Regions from separate parts of the Abyssisolibacter fermentans genome, predicted to be linked through region 2. Evidence: predicted binding sites of a transcription regulator. Region 2 holds the regulator's gene; each other region holds the start of a gene.
What was found. The regulator Rex, encoded in region 2, represses fermentation and respiration genes when NADH is low (regulators of the CRP and FNR family bind a similar motif). The targets are predictions, from matches to a motif close to ATTGTTAANNNNTTAACAAT.
Positions count from the first base shown of each region.

Region 1: a site for Rex is predicted at 2,382-2,401, ahead of AYC61_RS00945 (acyl-CoA dehydrogenase). Genes of this name have one in related genera too.
Region 3: a site for Rex is predicted at 1,968-1,987, ahead of AYC61_RS02665 (L-threonine 3-dehydrogenase). Genes of this name have one in related genera too.

Region 1 covers NZ_LOHE01000008.1:31-5,524, reverse strand. The annotation lists gene AYC61_RS00960 (GIY-YIG nuclease family protein) at 1-208, shown strand, start outside; gene AYC61_RS00955 (short-chain-enoyl-CoA hydratase) at 493-1,272, shown strand; gene AYC61_RS00950 (3-hydroxybutyryl-CoA dehydrogenase) at 1,300-2,145, shown strand; gene AYC61_RS00945 (acyl-CoA dehydrogenase) at 2,503-3,642, shown strand; gene AYC61_RS00940 (electron transfer flavoprotein subunit beta/FixA family protein) at 3,656-4,438, shown strand; gene AYC61_RS00935 (electron transfer flavoprotein subunit alpha/FixB family protein) at 4,458-5,468, shown strand.
Region 2 covers NZ_LOHE01000090.1:59,628-67,366, forward strand. The annotation lists gene gdhA (NADP-specific glutamate dehydrogenase) at 1-31, opposite strand, end outside; gene AYC61_RS17410 (Asp23/Gls24 family envelope stress response protein) at 460-1,272, opposite strand; gene AYC61_RS17415 (redox-sensing transcriptional repressor Rex) at 1,423-2,058, opposite strand; gene AYC61_RS17420 (ABC-F family ATP-binding cassette domain-containing protein) at 3,104-5,014, shown strand; gene tsaD (tRNA (adenosine(37)-N6)-threonylcarbamoyltransferase complex transferase subunit TsaD) at 5,423-6,436, opposite strand; gene AYC61_RS21440 (hypothetical protein) at 6,613-6,777, shown strand; gene AYC61_RS17430 (hypothetical protein) at 6,822-7,022, opposite strand; gene AYC61_RS17435 (Yip1 family protein) at 7,110-7,739, opposite strand, start outside.
Region 3 covers NZ_LOHE01000034.1:574-8,312, reverse strand. The annotation lists gene AYC61_RS02670 (flavodoxin family protein) at 1-853, shown strand, start outside; gene AYC61_RS02665 (L-threonine 3-dehydrogenase) at 923-1,867, opposite strand; gene AYC61_RS02660 (HAD family hydrolase) at 2,170-2,838, opposite strand; gene AYC61_RS02655 (DUF4932 domain-containing protein) at 3,029-4,156, opposite strand; gene lspA (signal peptidase II) at 4,342-4,791, opposite strand; gene AYC61_RS02645 (M28 family metallopeptidase) at 4,974-7,739, opposite strand, start outside.

The DNA.
Region 1 (5,494 bases), on a different contig from region 2:
AAGGTTTGCCACACATAATAAAGGGAAGGCATCTAAGTATACTAGAGGGAGATTGCCTGTTAAATTAGTGTATTTTGAAGAGTATAAAACAAAAGTAGAAGCTATGAAAAGAGAATGTGAAATAAAAAAACTGACAAGAAAAGAGAAAGATGAATTAATTTTAAATATTGAGTGTAAAGATATAGAAAGGGTATTGAATGAAATTTAAATAAAAAACAATGTATGGAAATATTGTTTTTTATCTATTATGTTGATATTATTTACATGGAATAAAAAAATATTTAATAAAAAGAATATAATAACATTATTAACATATGTAGAAAAACAACGATATTTTATAGAATAGGCATAGAACTAAGATGTTGGAGTGATTACTCCTAGATATAAAATAGGAGTTTCATATTATAAAAATTACATTAATAAGGGGGATTTGGGGAAGTAAAATTAATACAAAAACTTTAGTATTATCAAAGTTTAGAAGGAGGTCGAGGAGTGAAATTAAAAAATCTTTTACTAGAAACAAAAGATGAAATTGGTATATTAAGTTTTAATAGACCAAAAACATTAAACGCATTAAATTCAGAAATATTGAGAGAACTAGATTTAGCAGTTGACGAAATAATATCAAATGATGAGATTAAAGTTTTAATATTAACAGGAGAAGGTAAAGCTTTTGTTGCTGGAGCAGATATAACTCAAATGAAAGGTTTGAATGCACAGCAAGGTAGAAATTTTGGAAAGCTTGGAGCAGATGTTTTTAGAAAAATTGAACTTATGGAAAAACCAGTTATAGCTGCTGTTAATGGTTTTGCGTTAGGTGGTGGCTGTGAATTGGCAATGTGTTGTGATATTAGGATTGCAGGAGAAAAAGCTAAATTTGGACAACCAGAGGTTGGGTTAGGTATTATACCGGGATTTAATGGCACCCTAAGACTTCCAAGAATAGTTGGTATTGCAAAGGCTAAAGAACTTATCTTTACTGGGGGAATGATAGATTCAGCTGAAGCTGAAAAAATAGGTTTAGTAAATAAAATTGTTAAGCAGGATCAACTTATGCAGGAAGCAATAAAAATGGCTAAATCTATAGCTAGCAATGCTCAAATAGCTGTTAAACATTCAAAAGTAGCAATAAATAGAGGGTTTGAAACAGATTTAGAAACAGCAATGGAGATAGAAAAAGACTTATTCGGACTTTGTTTTGCGACAGAAGATCAAGTAGAAGGTATGACAGCTTTTGTTGAAAAAAGAAAACCAAAATTTACAAATAAATAATTATTTAAAAATATTGGAGGTCGAATAATGAAAATAATGGTTTTAGGTACTGGAACTATGGGTTTAGGTATTGTTCAAGTACTTGCTCAATCTGGAAACGATGTAATAATGAAGAGTAGAAAAGAGGAATCATTGCAAAGAGGTGTTTCAATAATTACCAAAAACCTTGATAGAAGTGTAAAAAAAGAAAGAATAACTAATGAAGTAAAAAATGAAATTTTAAACAGAATTAAAACAACAACTGAAATAGATACTGCTAGAGATGTTGATTTAGTAATAGAAGCTGCTGTTGAAAATATGGAAACAAAGAAAAAAATATTTTCAGAACTAGATGAAATTTGTAAAGAAGATACAATATTAGCTACAAATACATCATCATTATCTATAACTGAAATAGCAAGTGCTACAAAGAGACCAGATAAAGTTATTGGAATGCATTTTTTCAATCCTGTTCCAGTTATGAAATTGGTTGAGGTTATTAAAGGTATAGCAACATCAGATGAGACTAAAAATAAAATATTAGATATGACTAAAAATCTTGGGAAAACACCTGTAGAAGTAGAAGAAGCTCCTGGATTTGTAGTAAATAGAATATTGATTCCTATGATTAATGAAGCAGTTGGTATATTGGCTGATGGAGTTGCAAGTGCAGAAGATATAGATGCTGCTATGAAACTAGGTGCAAATCATCCAATAGGACCATTGGCATTAGCTGACTTAATAGGAAATGACGTAAACTTAGCTATAATGGAAGTTTTATATAAAGAGTTTGGCGATCCTAAATATAGACCACATCCATTACTTAGAAAAATGGTAAAAGGTGGATTATTGGGAAGGAAAACTAAAAAAGGATTCTATGATTACACAAAATAATTAACTAGGGAGAATCTATTATAATTCACAAGTTACAGTGGATTACAATAATTAATATAATTTGTTAAGGATGATGATTATATTCATCCTTAACAAGAATAGCTTACTCAAGATAGAGTAAGCGTTTTCAAAATTGTGCACAGTATACATAATTTTTATAAATGTTCCAATTAATATATGGACAATATTAGAATTGAAAAATAGTAATTATTAAACAATAATTACTGTTTGTGATAAGTGTTAATAATTTATCATTAATATGAAAATTATAATCATTTAAATTTAAAATGAATTAAAGTTATAATTAGAATAGGTAGTTATAATTGAAGACATAAAAGGGTATAAGGAGGAAAAAATATGGATTTTCGTATTCCAAAAGAACATCAAATGTTGCAACAAATGTACAGGGAGTTTACTGAAACAGAAGTAAAGCCATTAGCTGAAGAGGTTGATGAAAAAGAAATGTTCCCTGTAGAAACAGTTAAAAAACTTGGTGAATATGGTTTCTTAGGCATCCCATTTCCTAAAGAATATGGTGGACAAGGTGGAGACAACTTAGCGTATGCTATGGCTGTTGAAGAATTAGCAAAAGCATGTGCAACTACCGCTGTTATAGTTTCTGCTCATACATCTTTATGTGCTGCACCAATTTATGAGCATGGAACTGAAGAACAGAAGCAAAAGTATTTAAAACCACTATTAACTGGTAAAATGTTAGGAGCTTTTGGTTTAACAGAACCTAATGCTGGAACAGATGCATCAGCTCAACAAACAAAAGCAGTTATAGATGGAGATTACTATATATTGAACGGTTCAAAAATATTCATAACAAATGCTGGTTATGCAGATGTATATATTATTATGGCTATGACTGATAAAAGCAAAGGTACAAGGGGTATATCTGCTTTTATAGTAGAAAAAGATTTTGAAGGGTTTAGTGTCGGGAAAAAAGAAGCTAAAATGGGGATCAAAGGTTCTGCTACTTGTGAGTTAATATTTGAAAATTGTAAAGTTCCAAAAGAGAACTTACTTGGCAAAATTGGCAAAGGATTTTCTATTGCAATGAAGACATTAGATGGAGGACGTATTGGTATTGCAGCACAGGCATTAGGAATTGCACAAGGTGCTATTGATGAAACAGTAAAATATACTAAAGAAAGAAAACAATTTGGAAGAAGTCTTGCTAAATTTCAAAATACACAATTCCAATTAGCTGATATGCAAACAGCTACTGATGCAGCTAGATTATTAGTTTATAGAGCAGCTAGAGCTAAAGATACACAAAAAATCTACAGTAATGAGGCTGCTATGGCTAAATTATTTGCAGCTGAAACGGCTATGAATGTTACAACTAAAGCAGTTCAGTTACATGGTGGATATGGTTATACAAGAGAGTATCCAATTGAAAGAATGATGAGAGATGCGAAAATAACTGAAATATATGAAGGAACTTCAGAAGTTCAAAGAATGGTTATTGCAGGAAATATGCTTAGATAGGGAGGTTGTAAAAGTGAAAATAGTTGTATGTATTAAGCAAGTTCCAGATACTACGGAAGTAAAATTGGATCCCAAAACAGGTACTCTTATTAGAGATGGAGTTCCAAGTATAATAAATCCAGACGATAAAAGCGGTCTTGAGGCTGCGCTTAAAATAAAAGATGAAATAGGAGCAGAAGTTACAGTAATTACAATGGGTCCACCACAAGCTGAAAAAGCTTTAATAGAAGCTTTGGCTATGGGTGCAGATAAGGCTATACTATTAAGCGATAGAGCCTTTGCTGGTGCTGATACTTGGGCTACATCAACAACAATAGCAGCGGCAATAAAGAATTTAGAGTATGATTTAATAATAGCTGGGAGACAAGCGATAGATGGTGATACAGCTCAAGTAGGTCCACAAATAGCTGAACATTTAAAACTTCCACAAGTTAGTTATGTTGAGGATTTAAAATTAGATGGAGATAGTTTAATATTAAAGAGAAAGTATGAAGATGGTTATCACAAACTAAAGGTTAAAACACCTTGCTTAATAACAACCTTGAGTGAGATGAACAAACCAAGATACATGTCAGTAAAAGGCGTATTTAATGCGTATAGAGAAAAAGAAATAATAAAATGGAGCTTAGCTGACATAGAAGTAGATACAAATAATATTGGATTAAAAGGTTCGCCAACAAAAGTTAAAAAATCTTTCACAAAAGGTGTTAAATCAGCTGGACAAGTATATGATGTTGAAGCGGATGAAGCAGCTAAGATTATTATCAAAAAATTAAAAGAGAAATTCATTATATAGTTATTAAGGAGGGAGTATCTTGAGTTTATCAGAATATAAAGGTGTATTTGTTTTTGCAGAACAAAGAGAAGGACAATTACAAAAAGTATCTCTAGAATTAGTGGGAAAAGGAAGAGAACTAGCAGATAAATTAGGAGTTAAAGTTACGGGTGTAGTTTTGGGAAAAGACATAAAGAATCTTGCTGATACACTTATACATTATGGTGCAGATGAGGTTATATATATAGATAATCCTGCTTTAGACATATATACTACTGAGCCATATACAAAAGCTTTAACAGAAGTAATAAATACTAAAAAACCAGAAGTGTTTTTAATAGGAGCTACTTCTATAGGTAGAGATTTGGCACCGAGAGTTTCTTCAAGAATTCATACTGGATTAACAGCGGATTGTACAATGTTGGATATTGATGAAGAGACTAATAATTTATTAATGACTAGACCTGCATTTGGTGGAAACATAATGGCAACTATTATATGTCCTGAGCATAGACCTCAAATGTCTACAGTAAGACCTGGAGTTATGCCACTATGTGAAAAGGATGAAACAAGGACAGGAAAGATAGAAGAATTAGTAGTTGAATTTACAAAAGAAGATTGTAACATAGAAATTTTAGAAGTTGTAAAAGAGACAAAAGAAAAAATTAATATAGAAGAAGCAAAAGTACTTGTATCAGGTGGTAGAGGTATGGGTAAAGCGGAAAGCTTTGACTTGATAAAAGGATTAGCAGATGAATTAGATGGACAAGTAGCAGCTTCTCGTGCGGTTGTAGATGCAGGTTGGATAGATAGAAATCATCAGGTTGGACAAACTGGTAAAACAGTAAGACCAGATTTATACTTTGCTTGTGGTATTTCAGGAGCTATTCAACATTTAGCCGGCATGGAAGAATCAGAATTTATTGTTGCTATCAACAAGGATGTTGGAGCACCAATATTTGAAGTATCTGATGTTGGAATTGTAGGAGATGTAAACAAAGTTATTCCTGCTTTAATTAATGGATTAGCAACAGCTAAGGATAATAAATAATAATAGTAATTTAATAATAAATAGCA
Region 2 (7,739 bases):
CAAATACTTCTTTAATATAAGCTTTGGACATGTAAAGACCTCCTTATAAATTGTTAATTTTTTAACTTCCTGGAAACTTAAAATTATTTTCCTAAAAATTAGGACTCCCCTCTTCACACTGTAATAATAACACAGGCAAATTTTTTTGTAAATATATTTATTAATCAAATTCATAATAAATCTACAAAATAACTTGAATCTGCAAGGTTGATTTACACTTGAGTCGTGTAAAAAATTTATAGCTACCTTCAATCAATTTTTATAAACAAAAAGTGAACTAACTTTATTGAAGTAAAACACCTATACTTTGTACGAAAACTTACTTTAACCTTAAATTAAAAATTTTTTTCTTATATTTATAGGTGTAAGGTTTTAAAAATTACAAAAATAAAAATATCCTATTTGAAACTATGATAACGTTTTCTTGCAAATAACAGAATTATTAAAATTTGTTTATTATTATTTAAATCTTAACTTTTTTACGCAAACATTTACAGACAATATATTTAATGAAGTCATATGTTCAATTTCCTTTATTATTCTCTTTTGAAGTATTCCCATCAGAAAACAAATATTTTTGCCATATTGCATAATTACATCTAAATTAATAATAATTCCTTGCGCTTTACTTTCTATATATATATTACTGCATTTATCTATATCTTCTGTTTTTTCACATGAATATTTTACTAGGTTTTTTAATACATTTTGAGATATTGTATATTTTCCAAGATAACTATAAGTAGGTCTCACTACAGATTTTTCAATAAATTGCTCTTTTGTACTACCCTTTTTCTTAAATATTTTAAGTTTATCTATAAAATATCCTGAAAAATCCTTTTTTATTTCAAATGTAGGAACAGGTATAACATGCTTACCTTCCTGAAATCTACAATTATTTGCTATATCAATTTCATCTCTAGTAGATATGTCTTCTATTTTAATATATTTATCAATTTTATCTAATTCTAAAGCTTCTATTATCCTATTAATCATTTTTGTTGATGTACCTAAAATAAGCAATTTCTGCGGGTTTTCTTTTCTTAAAGCATTAATTACGTTATATTTATGATTATCCTCTAAAAACAATGCTCTTTTAACTGCGCTTATTGTAGTTTTCTCACTTTTGGCTGATTTTCCAGTTAAAATTTTATTACCTTTTATCAATAAACCATCGTCTATAATGTATTGTATATTATATTTTTTTGCAATTAGCATAGATTTATAACTTTTACCGGTACCGCTTTTACCTACTAATGCCAAAACCTTCATATTATCCTCCCATTAGAATAAATCTTTAATTGTAAATATTTTTCAATATAGATTTACACTCCACAAAACGAAAATTATACTTATCTTAAGTTTTATAATTTCCTATGCATTACAAATAGACCAGAGTTTGATTACTCTGGCTTTGAATTATTAATCATTATTTCTTTTCATTAGAAAAGATAATGTATATAAACTTTCATTAAGATGAACATTTTCTATAACAACTTCTTCAGGAACTTTTAAATCTGCTGGGGCAAAATTCCAAATCGCTTTGATTCCACTATTAACTAGAATATCGGCGATTTCTTGACTTCCTTCTTTTGGAGTACAGATAATCCCTATTTCAACTTCATTATTTTCAATATAATCCTCTAGTTCATCCATATCATGGATTTGAATACCTCTTATATTCAAACCTACCATTTTAGGATTTTTATCAAATAATGCAGTTACTTTAAACCCTGCAAGTGCAAATCCTTTATAATTAGCAATTGCTTGACCTAAATTCCCCGCACCTACAATAATAGTTTCATACACCTTGTCTAAGCCAAGTATTTTCCCTAATTGAACCTGCAAGTCTTCTACATTATATCCATAACCTTGTTGACCAAATCCTCCGAAATTATTTAGATCTTGTCTTATTTGTGAAGCAGTAAACCCAGTTAATTTACTTAATTCTTTAGAAGATATCCTCATTATTTCTTTCTCTTTAAGTTCTGACAAATACCTATAATATTTTGGCAATCTTCTTACAACTGCCATAGAAACCTTATTATTTTTAGCCATACATATCCCTCTCTATTTTTAAAATGCAACAATTTATATTTTTCAGTTTATTATATTCATATTATACACTAAATAATCATGATTAAAATATAATCTTCTTTATATAAAACTATATCATATAATTAGTTTATATTAAATAGTAAATAAAATACTAAATACATTCAATATCAGAAAATTTAATCAATTAATAACTTGTTGTGTTAATTATAAAACAATCTTTATATTATCGTCAATACTTTAAGCAAATAAATTCGCCTAAAAGCTTCTTATTAAAATAAAATATATACTTACTATTATATCTCTACCTATTATGAAAATACGCTTTATAACGCAAGCTATCATTTTACATAAATACTACAATAGATACAAAATTAATTAAAATTCATTGTCAAAATTATATCAATATTTATAAATTAATCCTCAGCCCAAATTTCTAATATGGTGTGAATCGCTTACTCAGACAAAGTATAGGTTATTGATTACTTAATATTATAGCATTTTATAGCATTTCATAATAAATAGGATAAAGTATATTATAATATAAATTATTAATATTTACTACAAGATAATTTTGAAAATTGCAGATAGTACTAATATAAAACAAAATAATTATGTTGTTTATTAAGAAATATATATTGACACATAATTTATTTTACCCAAATCATTGAAAAATCGTGAGAATTCATACTATCTCTAAAAATATAAAAAATCAGAAATCCATGTTTTTAATATGCTAACCTCCCCTTGTTATGTTATAATTTATAGAATTATCATAGAATATATGATATAAATAAATATGAACTAAATATTTTATATAATAATCCCAGATTATTCATAGAAAATTATGAGCATTAAACCCAAATCTTGATTTGGCGTGAATCGCTTACTCCTATAAAGTAACTGAATAGGAGATTCATCAATATGTTCCTTCCGTTTATAAGATATCCATTAAATTCTTTTAATTCAGAACTATACGCATATTATGGGGAGCTATATGAATAATAAGGGATAATATGTAATGTTTTCTGGCAAGGAGGAAATTCTCATGATTGTTTTATCATGTACTAATATAAGCAAAACCTATGTAACTGACAAAATACTTGATGATGTTAGCTTCTCTATTAACTCTAGCGAAAAAGTTGGCTTAATTGGCATAAATGGTGCTGGAAAAACCACACTTTTTAATATATTAATGGGTAAAATTTCCAAAGATTCTGGGCAAGTTTACACTTCTAAAACATCTAAAATAGGTCATTTAGAGCAACATTCTAAAATGAATAGTAATAATAATATTTATCAGGAACTTTTAGAAATATTCGAGCCTATCATTAATATGGAAAAAACGCTGAGAAATTTAGAGCATGAAATAAGTAAGGAGAGCGTTAATCCTGATTCTAAGGTTTTAAAAAAGCTTATGAATAAATATTCTAACCTAACTGAAGAATTTGCAGATTGTAACGGTTATGGCTATGAAAGTGAAATTAAAGGTGTTTTAAAAGGCTTAGGCTTTAATGAAGAACAATTTTCACAACCAATAAACGAGCTAAGTGGTGGACAAAAGACAAGGATTTTTCTTGCAAAACTATTGCTTAAAAAGCCTGATATTCTGCTACTAGATGAACCTACTAATCATTTAGACTTAGAATCTATTGATTGGTTAGAAAAATTTCTTAAAGATTATAAGGGTTCTATAATAATAGTATCTCACGATAGATATTTCTTAGATAATGTTGTGACCAGAATTTTACAACTAGAAGATTCCAAGTTGAAATCATATAATGGCAATTACAGCACATATATAGATAAAAGAAAAAAAGAGCTCGAATTAATGAAGAAAAAATATGAACTTCAAAAAGATGAAATAAACCGCCAAAAAGAAATAATTAAAAATCTTTCTCTTGGTGGTAAAAGAGCTATTAGACAAGCTCAAAGTAGAGAAAAAATGTTGAAGAAAATGGATGAATTAAAAAAGCCACCTTCCGAAAGGAAAAAAGCAAATATAACTTTTACGCCTAGTATTAAAAGTGGTAATAATGTACTTTTTGTTGAAGCTTTAGCTAAAAGCTTTAATAATAAAAAGCTTTTTAATAATATAGGCTTTAATATTTATAAAAATGAAAAGGTAGGTATTATTGGTCCTAACGGTATTGGAAAATCAACCTTATTTAAAATAATAATGGGCAAACTAGATTTTGATAGCGGAAACTTTAAATTAGGTCATAATGTAAATATTGGATATTTTGATCAAGAGCAAGAAAATTTAAATTATGATAAAACTATTATGGATGAAATATGGGATGAACATACTTATTTTAACCATTATGAGATTAGAAGTATCTTAGCTCAGTTCCTTTTTACTGGCGATGATATTTTTAAAGAAATTTCAACATTGAGCGGAGGAGAAAGAAGCAGATTAGCTCTACTTAAATTGATGCTTTCAAAAGCTAACTTTTTATTAATGGATGAGCCGACTAATCATTTGGATGTAGACTCAAAGGAAGTACTGGAAGACTCTCTCCTAAAATATGAAGGAACAGTTCTTGTTATTTCTCATGATAGGTATTTTTTAAACAAAGTTGCAAATAAGATACTGTACTTTGACAAAAATATGATGCAAGAATATCTTGGTAACTATGATTATTATGTTGAAAAGAAAAACGAACTTAATTCTGTGGAAACTGAAGAAAATGATCAAATCACAAAAACTAAAATGAAATTAGAAAGAAAAAAACAAAAACAGCTACAAAAAGAACAGCGTATGCTTAAAAAGCAAGTTAAAGAAACTGAAGCCAAAATATTAGAACTAGAAAATAAAATAAATGAATATGAACAGCTTCTCTGTAAGCCAGATGTTTATAATAATCCACAAACAAGCTCTGATCTTAACAAGGAACTTGTTAAAACAAAAAACAATCTAGAAGCTGTATATGAAAAATGGGTAGAATTGAACGACTAAATTGAACATATTATGTTTACAAATAAATAATATGTTCTTATAACAACGGAAGCAATTACATAGTAATTGCAACACACCGTTTCAACAAGGTGAGAGATATGCACACCTCCTATTAAACTTAATCGGTATGCGCCACATATATATCGGGATAGGTGTAATCTTGCGCCTTGTTATTTTATTTTGATTATAAAATAAATATCCACAATATACACTTATCATCCACAAGATCATCTACTTTTTTTCACTTTTTTATCCACAGGGGAAAAAGGTTTCTTCTAATAAAATCAAAAGTTATGCACAATTATTCAATGTTTTGTGAATAACTTGTGCATAACTTTGTTAATATAATGTTTATTTTTCATACTTTTGTGTTCAGCATAATTCTATTAATAAACAATTTATGTTAACTTACTCACCTAATTTTAAATTCGGAACTCCATTTAAATCTAAGTCTGATATTTTACCATTTAAGTAATTGTAATACGCAGCGCATCCGATCATAGCTGCATTATCAGTACATAGTATTTTTGAAGGATATATTAGCTTATAACCTTCTTTTATACATCTTTCTTCCATTTGTTTTCTGAGACCATCATTAGAAGCAACTCCTCCCGCTAATGCTATAGTAGATACTTTTTTTAATTCTGCTGCTTTAATAGTTTTATCCACAAGTACATCTACAACAGCCTTTTGAAAACTAGCTGCTACATTTTCAATATTTATTTCAATACCTTTCTGTTTGTTAGTATTTAAATAGTTTAAAACTGCAGATTTTAATCCACTAAAGCTGAAATCAAAACTCCCTGCTTCCAAATACGCTCTTGGAAAATCAATAGCCGTGTAATCTCCTAGTGCTGCTAATTTATCTATTATAGGACCTCCTGGATAGCCCAAGCCCATAGCTCTTGCTACTTTGTCAAACGCTTCACCTGCTGCATCATCCCTTGTTTTCCCTAATAGTTCATACTGACCATAATCTTCGACATATGCAAGGTGAGTATGTCCTCCTGATACAACTAAACACAAAAATGGCGGCTTTAGTTCTAAATCCGCTATATAATTTGCACTTATATGTCCTTCTATATGATTTACACCTACTAGAGGTTTTTCTAAGGAATATGCCAATGCTTTTGCACTTGATAGTCCTACTAATAACGCACCTACTAGCCCTGGTCCATATGTTGTACCTATTATGTCTATATCTTCAAAATTAACATTTGCTTCATCTAAAGCCTCTTGTATAACTATATCTATTTTTTCTATGTGTTTTCTTGATGCTACTTCTGGTACAACTCCTCCAAATTTTTTATGTAAATTTATCTGTGAAGCAATTATATTAGATAATACCTTTCTTCCATCTTCTAATACTGCTACCGAAGTCTCATCACATGAAGTTTCTATTGCAAGTGTAATCAAATTTATCACCCCTAAAAGCTTTTAGCTCAAATTTTTATGTGTTTTATTATATACTTTTAATTATTTTATGTAAAGAAATTGATGCTCCATCTCTAAATATCACTAAATTTGTAATAACTTTCTCTAATAGATTTTAATATTTAGTTAAAAATAAACACAAGCCTTTCTTTGGGAGTGAGTTTATGACAATTCTAAATGACTTATCTAAAACAAATGTTATGCCTGTTGGTATGTTAAGCACCGTAAGTGGTACAGATGAGGCTTTTATCAACATTTTAAGAGATAAACCTATACCTTCAAGCACTAACTTTTTAACAAAAAAAGGCGATCATAGAAAAAGAGATTAGGGCATAAATGCCCTAATCTCATCTTGTGAGATGATAGGCTGTTTCTAATCATTACCCTCATCCATATTAACCATTATTTCATCTACTAAATCTAAGTTACACTTGTTATTAATAAAATGACTACAGTTATTACATGTAATTTTATTATTTTCTACTCCTGTACTAGACGTTAAACCAGATGATCTAAGGAAATTATATTTACTACATCTACGTGCTACTCTTTCTAATTGATCATTACTTGCCATAATATTACCTCCTAAATAGAATTATATATTTATTTTTTCAATAAATATAAATACTATTCATGTTTGGTATATATTTTTGGTCAATATCTATGCTCCATAAGCTGATACAAGCAAGGTATTAACACCTGTATAAATTAATATCCATGTAATCCAAGAAAGTAATACTGCAATAGCAGCAAGTTTCTTTTCTAATTTGTACATATAAGATATACCTATTATTGCTAATATTTGATACCATATAACAAATATATCAAATTGCTGTAATATAGTATACCAAAAAGTGCCTGCCATTGAGTTAGGCATAAGTACAGCTAAACTAAAATGAATATTTAGATTTCCAACAGCTAGTGCTAATATGGAAATTAATATTTGTCCTAGAAAAACTGGCAAATATGCATATGCTAAAACTGAATAGGTTTCCTTAAATTTCTCAACTTCTCCCCCAACAAATGAACCAATACCACTAACAATAAATCCTTTAAACAGTAAAAAGATCAAAGGACCTAAACCGGTAACTAACATATTTGTATAATACTGTGTTGATAATGCATCCATAGTAGGTGGTGTAACACCCATAGTGTTATACTGATTTATCATATTTTGAATGTACTGTTCTTTTCCTTGAATTAAAAAGCCTAAAATAGGAAATCCAATTACAATAATTAAAATTGGCAAAAGTACATTTGGAAAAGTTGCTAAATTCCTGAATGCTTTATC
Region 3 (7,739 bases), on a different contig from region 2:
ATTATATCAAAGAAATTATTCTAGCTTAGCTAATTCAACAGGTGCTGTTTTAATACATGGTAAAAATGATCTATTTACAAAAACAGCTGCACAAGATCTTGTTTTTCATGCAAACATGTTAGGCTGTAGATTTCCTGGAAGACCAATGGTTGAAGCTATAGGTTCTCTACATAATTTTTTTACCCTACAAAAAAACATTAAAAAACCGCTAGATGAAGTGTGTTTAGAAGCATGTAGAATGCTTGGTAAACGTTTTCTGGATAAGCCAGCTCCTAACCAAATCACTGCCCCAAAGCTATTAGTACTTCATTCCAGTAATTATAAAACCTCAAATACACTAACCCTATGGAAAATGATCAAAAACTATTTAAGTTTTAACAACATAAAAGAAATTCACATTGAAAATGGTTCTATCAGAGATTGTATAGGTTGTTCTTATAAGATGTGTAAACATTATGGTGATCAAATAAGCTGTTTTTATGGTGGAATAATGGTAGAAGAAGTTTATCCCGCAATTTTAGATGCAGATGCTGTAATTTGGATTTGTCCAAACTACAATGATGGACTCTCAGCAAATATCTCTGCTGTAATTAATCGTCTAACAGCATTATTTAGATCAAATAAATTCTACAATAAAACTTTATTCGGTGTAATAGTGTCTGGCAGCTCTGGTGGCGACGCATTAGCGAAACAGCTTATAAGTGCGCTAAATATGAATAAAACCTTTAGATTACCACCATACTTTGCAATAATGGAAACCGCTAACGATAAAAATGCAATTAAAAAACTTTCTAATATAGAACAAAGAGCTAAGGCTTTTGCTAGAAATATTGAAAATGAAATTAAAGCATAGGTTTCATTTTTCTTAAAAAAGCTGTCTAAAAATATCTTTTAGACAGCTTTTACGTAAACTAATCGCTATTTATTTTATATCTAACTTTTCTCTGAGTTTTTCTAACATATCTTTAGTCATTGAATCTAAGTCATATTCAGGTTTCCAGCCCCATTCATTTCTAGCATTCGAATCATCTAAAGAATCTGGCCAGGAATTAGCAATATTCTGTAATGTTGGATTAATATCATAATCCATAGTAAACTCAGGAATAAATTTCTGGATAGACTTACAAATATCTTCTGGACAAAAACTCATTGATGCAATATTGAAGGCATTTCTGTGTATAAGCTTGCTATCATCAGCCTCCATCAAATTTACAATTGCATTTAAAGCATCAGGCATATACATCATATCCATATGAGTTTCCTTATCTAATGGGCATGTGAATTTCTTTTGCTTTAATGCTTCATAGTAAATATGAACAGCATAATCAGTAGTTCCTCCTCCAGGTAATGTTTCATAAGAAATCAAACCAGGAAAACGTACTCCTCTAGTATCTACTCCAAATCTTTTATAGTAGTAGTCACATAATATTTCTCCAGCTACTTTAGTAACTCCATACATAGTTGTTGGTCTTTGAATAGTATCTTGTGGTGTATTAATCTTTGGAGTATTTGGACCAAAAGCAGCTATAGAACTCGGAACAAAAACTCCACAACCTTCTTGTTTAGCAACTTCCAAAATATTAAATAAACCACCCATATTAATATTCCAAGCAGCTGTTGGATTATTTTCTCCTACAGCTGATAATAAAGCTGCTAAATGTATAACCCAATCAACCTTATGTTTTTTAACTACTTCAAAAATCTGTTCTGGTTGAGTTACATCCACAAGTTCAAACAAACCATCATATGGACCTTTTTTCCTCCTTCCACTAGCAATTACATTGTCTTCTCCGTAAACATTTTTAAGCTTAACAACCAATTCAGATCCAATTTGACCTAAAGCACCAGTTACTAAAACCTTTTTCATAAAGGCACCTCCTAGATAGTTAATTACTTTAACCACCCTGATTATTCGTAGAAGGTAATATTATATTATATAGTCAGAATTATAAGTTTTGTAATAAATTATTGTTAAGAAAATAAGGATAGTTCAACAGATTTTTTATAAATAATCAGAGTTTAACAATTTAACAAACTAATTCAATACAAAAAAATTATGCCTTACTTTCTAGAATTTGTATTTCATACAAAAAGAATATAATATAACTAAATATAAATCAAGTTCTTCCGCACTATATTAAAAAAAAAAAATATTTACATAGTAACAGCTTATATTTCTTCTTTGGCTAAAACTTCCAAATCAAAATAACTTATTATATATTTTTCAACTAATTTCGATATTTTGTCTTTATTGATTAAAGATAGCGCATCTGCTACACCATATACTTTCATTCCAGCTCTAACACCCGCTAAAACACCTGCGTATGTGTCTTCAAACACAATACATTCCTCTGGTTTAACATCCAAATTCTTTGCAGCCTTCAAAAATACATCCGGATTAGGCTTTCCTTTACCCGCTTCACAAGAAGTTATAAATGTATCAAAATAATCTAATATTCCATTTGACAACAAAACAGCTTCAGCAAGCTCTCTAGAATTACTTGTCCCTATTCCAAGTTTAATATCATTTTGCTTTAGGTACTTAATAAATTCTCTAGCTCCATCCTTTAATAAAATTTTCTTACTATAATATTCAAAAGCCAACCTATTCCATTCTTCTTTTATATCCTCAACTGAATCTTCAATATTGAATTTTTCCTTAAAATACATAGCGGTTTCAGTAAAACTCATACCTTCGATTTCACTTTCTAAATCCTCTATAAGAATATCTGAACCTTTATCTTGTAAATAATTAATGTCTATATCTCTCCAAACCCACATAGAATCGACTAATGTTCCATCTAAATCAAATATAACTGCTTTAATGTTTTCTAGCATTTTTCCACTCCTTTTGTTAATCAAAAATTGTACTTATATCTTTAAATAAAGCGCTGTTATAAAATTTTGTTGATATTGTATAGTAAATAAAGACTATTACTAGATAATTTGTAATAGTCTTTACTATAAAGTATTCATATTAAAATAACTTCATTAGTATTATTTATTATTATAACATAAATAACAGCACCTATTGCCCTTCATCTTCTAGTTTATAAAAATCTTCCCCTAATTCTTTCTCTGAAAATTCTTTAAAAACATCTATTAAGCAAGGATAAAAATCTTTAAATGTTTTATACTTACTGCGATTATTCTCATATTCATCTAGTTTTTCATACAGTGCATCTATATAAAAGAAACTTCTTTTTCTATGATATTTAAGCTCGTTAATACTGGCATCTTCACCAAATTCTTTTGAACTAAGTCTTGAAGTTATAGCTCTAACAATATGTTCATTTACACAAGCATCCCATCTACCATATGCTTGCTTCTTCATCACATCTCTAATAGGATCATATAAATTCATATATTTAAATACTTCACTTGAGTTTTCTTCAGTTAATGGATTAACATATGAGTGACTAAACTCATGCCAAACAAAACTAGTTAACCCTTTTTTATCTTGTACCGGAGGTATGACGCAATAAATGTCTAATTTACTATTTTCTCGAGGCATCCGTATTCCATATCCTCCAGCATTTAACGGTGTAATTACTATATTATAACTGTGTTGTTCAGACCCATAATATTCTCTGAGAACATTTAAGCAATCGGTACTTTCCAGTTTCTTGCTTATATCAGTAACTAACTTATCATAGTAACCTTTATGTTCATTATAAAAAGCATCAAAATTAGTTACTTCCTTGAAATCCCTTAGTTGTTCTATAAATTCATCTACTTTTTTATTTCCTCCTGATCTTAAAATAACATCTTGATTAACCTTTAGTTTTTCATCCACTACCTCAATATCATCTGAAATACAAAGCATAAGATTTGTTGGTACATGGTATGTAAATCCTCTATTGCTAAGTTTTTCATATAATGAAATTACTGGATGATTTTTATGTCCTGAAAAAAATTTATCTATATCTTCTTTATAATCAGATTCTTTATTTGTTATCATATAATCTTTATATTTAAAATCAGCTAAATATTGAACTACTGATAACAATTCTATTTTATAATCAACATAAACATTTAGTTTTACATCCTCTTTCAGTTCATCACCTAACAATGAATTAGTTTCCTCATTATTACAACCTATAAATAAACCCATTAACAATACTGTTATTAGAAATATCACAAAAAATTTTTTCATCCCTCTACCCCTTTATTGATTTAATATTTGCAATTACTATGTATGTATTTTATAGTAATTATATCATATATTGCTAATTAGTTCTGGTTTTTTCACATTATTTAGCAATATTTATCAATAAATTGTATAGATTTGGGCTTTAAAATTAACATTCAATTTCTTGCATTATTTAACTCTTCTTTTGGTTAACCAAATACTATTGTACTTATATCATAAATTAAAATAATCAAAAATCCTACAAATATAGCAACATCCGCAATATTAAATATAGGCACTTTTTTAAATTTTGATTTAATGTATAAGAAATCTATTACATATCCGTATTTTATTCTATCTATTAGATTTCCTAATGCCCCAGCAATAATTATCGCTAAACCTAATCTAATACTAAATTCATTTTGTTCAAAACAAAAAACAAGAAATAACAATACGATTATAGATATAATAGTCATAATAATTAGGAATTTTCTCTTATTCTTCAAAACTCCATATGCCGCGCCGTAATTATAAACTTTTACAAAATATAATTTTTTGTATATATGAATCTTTTCATTTTGGTAGAGTTCTCTATCTACCATTTTTTTTGATATCTGATCAATTAAAATAATAATTATACCTACTATAACATATAACATTTAAACACACTCCAAATTCTTTTATATGTAATATATAATATTCTAATACATTTTATTTTATTATTTATTAACAAAATATTCAACCAAATTTTTCAAATAGCATATTTAATATATTTTCCTATAAATTATAAATGACTGTCTCAAATACATTTTGAGACAGTCATTTAAACAATACTCTAAAATTATTCTAAAATCATCTCTTCACAAGGTATATCAGTAACTACTCCCATTCTTTCTAATCCTTCTTTGTAGTTATATGGAGCATAAATACTTACAACTAATAATATATTTATTATCATAAATACTACATATAATCTAATAGCTGAACCTTTTCCTTTTTCATATTTATTTAATAGTGTAAATATTCCTGCTATTACTGCAATCACTAAACTTATCCATATATAATCAAATTTATTTCCAATCAAATTTGGTAAATCAAAAGACCATATTTGAGCTAATAAACTTAGTACTATTGGCACTATAACAATCCATACATTATCAAGGAATTTGTCTCTCTTAATAAACCACCAAATAACAAAGAATATTATTCCTGGAACAAACCAGAATATTTCATAGAAAAAAGTAACAAATGCTACAATAAAATTTTGAACAATTCTATAAAGTCTATTGTAAAAAGTTCTCATACCTACATTTTCACCAAATAAAACATTCGAACTCATCATCATAAAATCATTATTCTCTATCCATCCTATATATTGATGGTTGTCATATTGGTCTATCATAGGATTTATCATAGGTGATGCTTTACTATTTCTCCTTATAACTTTATCTCTAAATAGTATACCCTCTTTAAATTTTAAAAGAAATACGTAATTATCGCCAATATATACATTTCCATTTATAGTAGCAAATAAACTATCTCCTTCTGAAATTTCATTTGCTAAACTAATAGTATCATGGTGTTTTAATAACGCTCCATAATCATCATGAATATCTAGCTCTTTAGGTTTTAATTTTACAGTATTCTTATCGTGTATATTAAATGACACATAATAATCCTGCTCATTAAAATTATAGAACAAATATCCATAATTATTATCAATACCTAGCTTATAATCAGTAATATTTAAAGAATTTTCAAGTTCTTTTTCTAGTAGTATATCTCCTTGTGTATTAATAGCTAAATGCTTTAATTGATTGTTTTGCTTTACAACTACATGAATAACACCACTTGTATCAATTTTAAAAGCTGCATTTTTAATGTTTTTCAGCCCAATTCTTTTTTCAGTATTATCAACTTTAATGATAATTTCATTATTGTTAAATGCAGTTATATAATTTTTATTATTTACATTAAATACTTCATAACTATTTATATTATCAAGTACCAATTTAGGAGTTTCCTCGTCTAAAACATATATTTTATTATCTTCTTTATAATAAACATCGTTATTAAGAAGTTTGAAATCTTTGTTAATGTCATCAGTAATTTTTTGATTACTAATTTTCTTACCATAACTATTAAAGATATATTTATATACACCATCTTTCTTTCCAAGTAAAGCAGTTATGTCATCCTTTACATTCACATCTATTATATTATTACAACTACCCAATAAATCCACATTGGTTCGCCAAGGGGCAATTCCAGAAATTTGTTTAATTTCTTCATCCCATAGGTAATTATTAAATATCAGAATACTAATTATTGCAATAAGAACAATAACAATAGTAAAAATTGATTTTCCTAAATATTTTTCTTTCAGCTTTTCATCTTTTCTAAGTTTTTTTATTATAAACATAAATACAATAACTATAATTATGAGCATAGCAATAATAATTGGAATTACATATGAAATTTGTTTCTGTTTTTCACTTATGTTTACTTTATACTGATCTGAAGCTGCATAAGCATAATCGTTCATATAGCTGATTATTACGTCGCTAACCTCGCCAATTCTTGATTTATCAATATTATTAATATCATCTAAAGGTGTGTGAATTAAATCATTTGCATATTGTATTAAAGTAACAGCATCTAAACCTCTATAATTAAAACTATAATGATCACTACTTTCACTTTGTTTGTTTATACTATACTTTGTATTATTTTTTTCTAATATATCTTCAAACTCTTTTAAAAATTCTTCATTATCTGGATTACTTTCAACCGATGTGTGGATTTCTAAAGGTACATTTTCTTTAGAACCAACCATATCTACGTTTATTACCTTATATTTATCAGTACTAATCAATTGATGTCTTGTATAGTAATATGATCCTTGTAAACCGCTTTCTTCGCCATCAAAAGCAATAAATATAATACTTCTTTGTGGTTTTACTTTACTTTGACTGGATAATCTGGCTATTTCCATTATAGTACCTACACCAGATGCATTATCAAGTGCTCCGTTAAATACTGTCTTATCTGGATCAACTCCAACATGATCATAATGGGCAGTTATAAGTAAAACTTCTTCCTTTAAATTTTCATTACTACCCTCAATATATCCAATTACATTATTAGCTTTAACCATTTCAAATGTTAAATCAAAATCTATATTTATTTTATAACCTTCTTTACTGTAATTCACCAAATCATCAAAAATTTCTTGTGTTACTCTTAAATGTATAAACTTTGGTTGTGCTTTAAGTCCTTTTTTATTTCCTAAAGCAATACTTTTTTTATTAGCTACTGCATATTTAGATGGTGTAATAACAGCCTTTACGCCAGCTTCAACTAATTTTTCCCCAATTTTATAATCTATTGCTTCATTCATCAAGATAATACTATTATCTTCATTAGATTCTAAAGTAGTAGAATTTTTTAATTCAAACTTTCCTTTAACTTTTCCACCACCGGCAAAATCATATGTCGCTTCATAGAAATCTTGTCTATGCTTGTATTCTATAACAATATTGCCTTTATTATCTACGACTTGAAATTTAGGAACATTATTTATCTTTGGAACTCTTATGTCAAAACT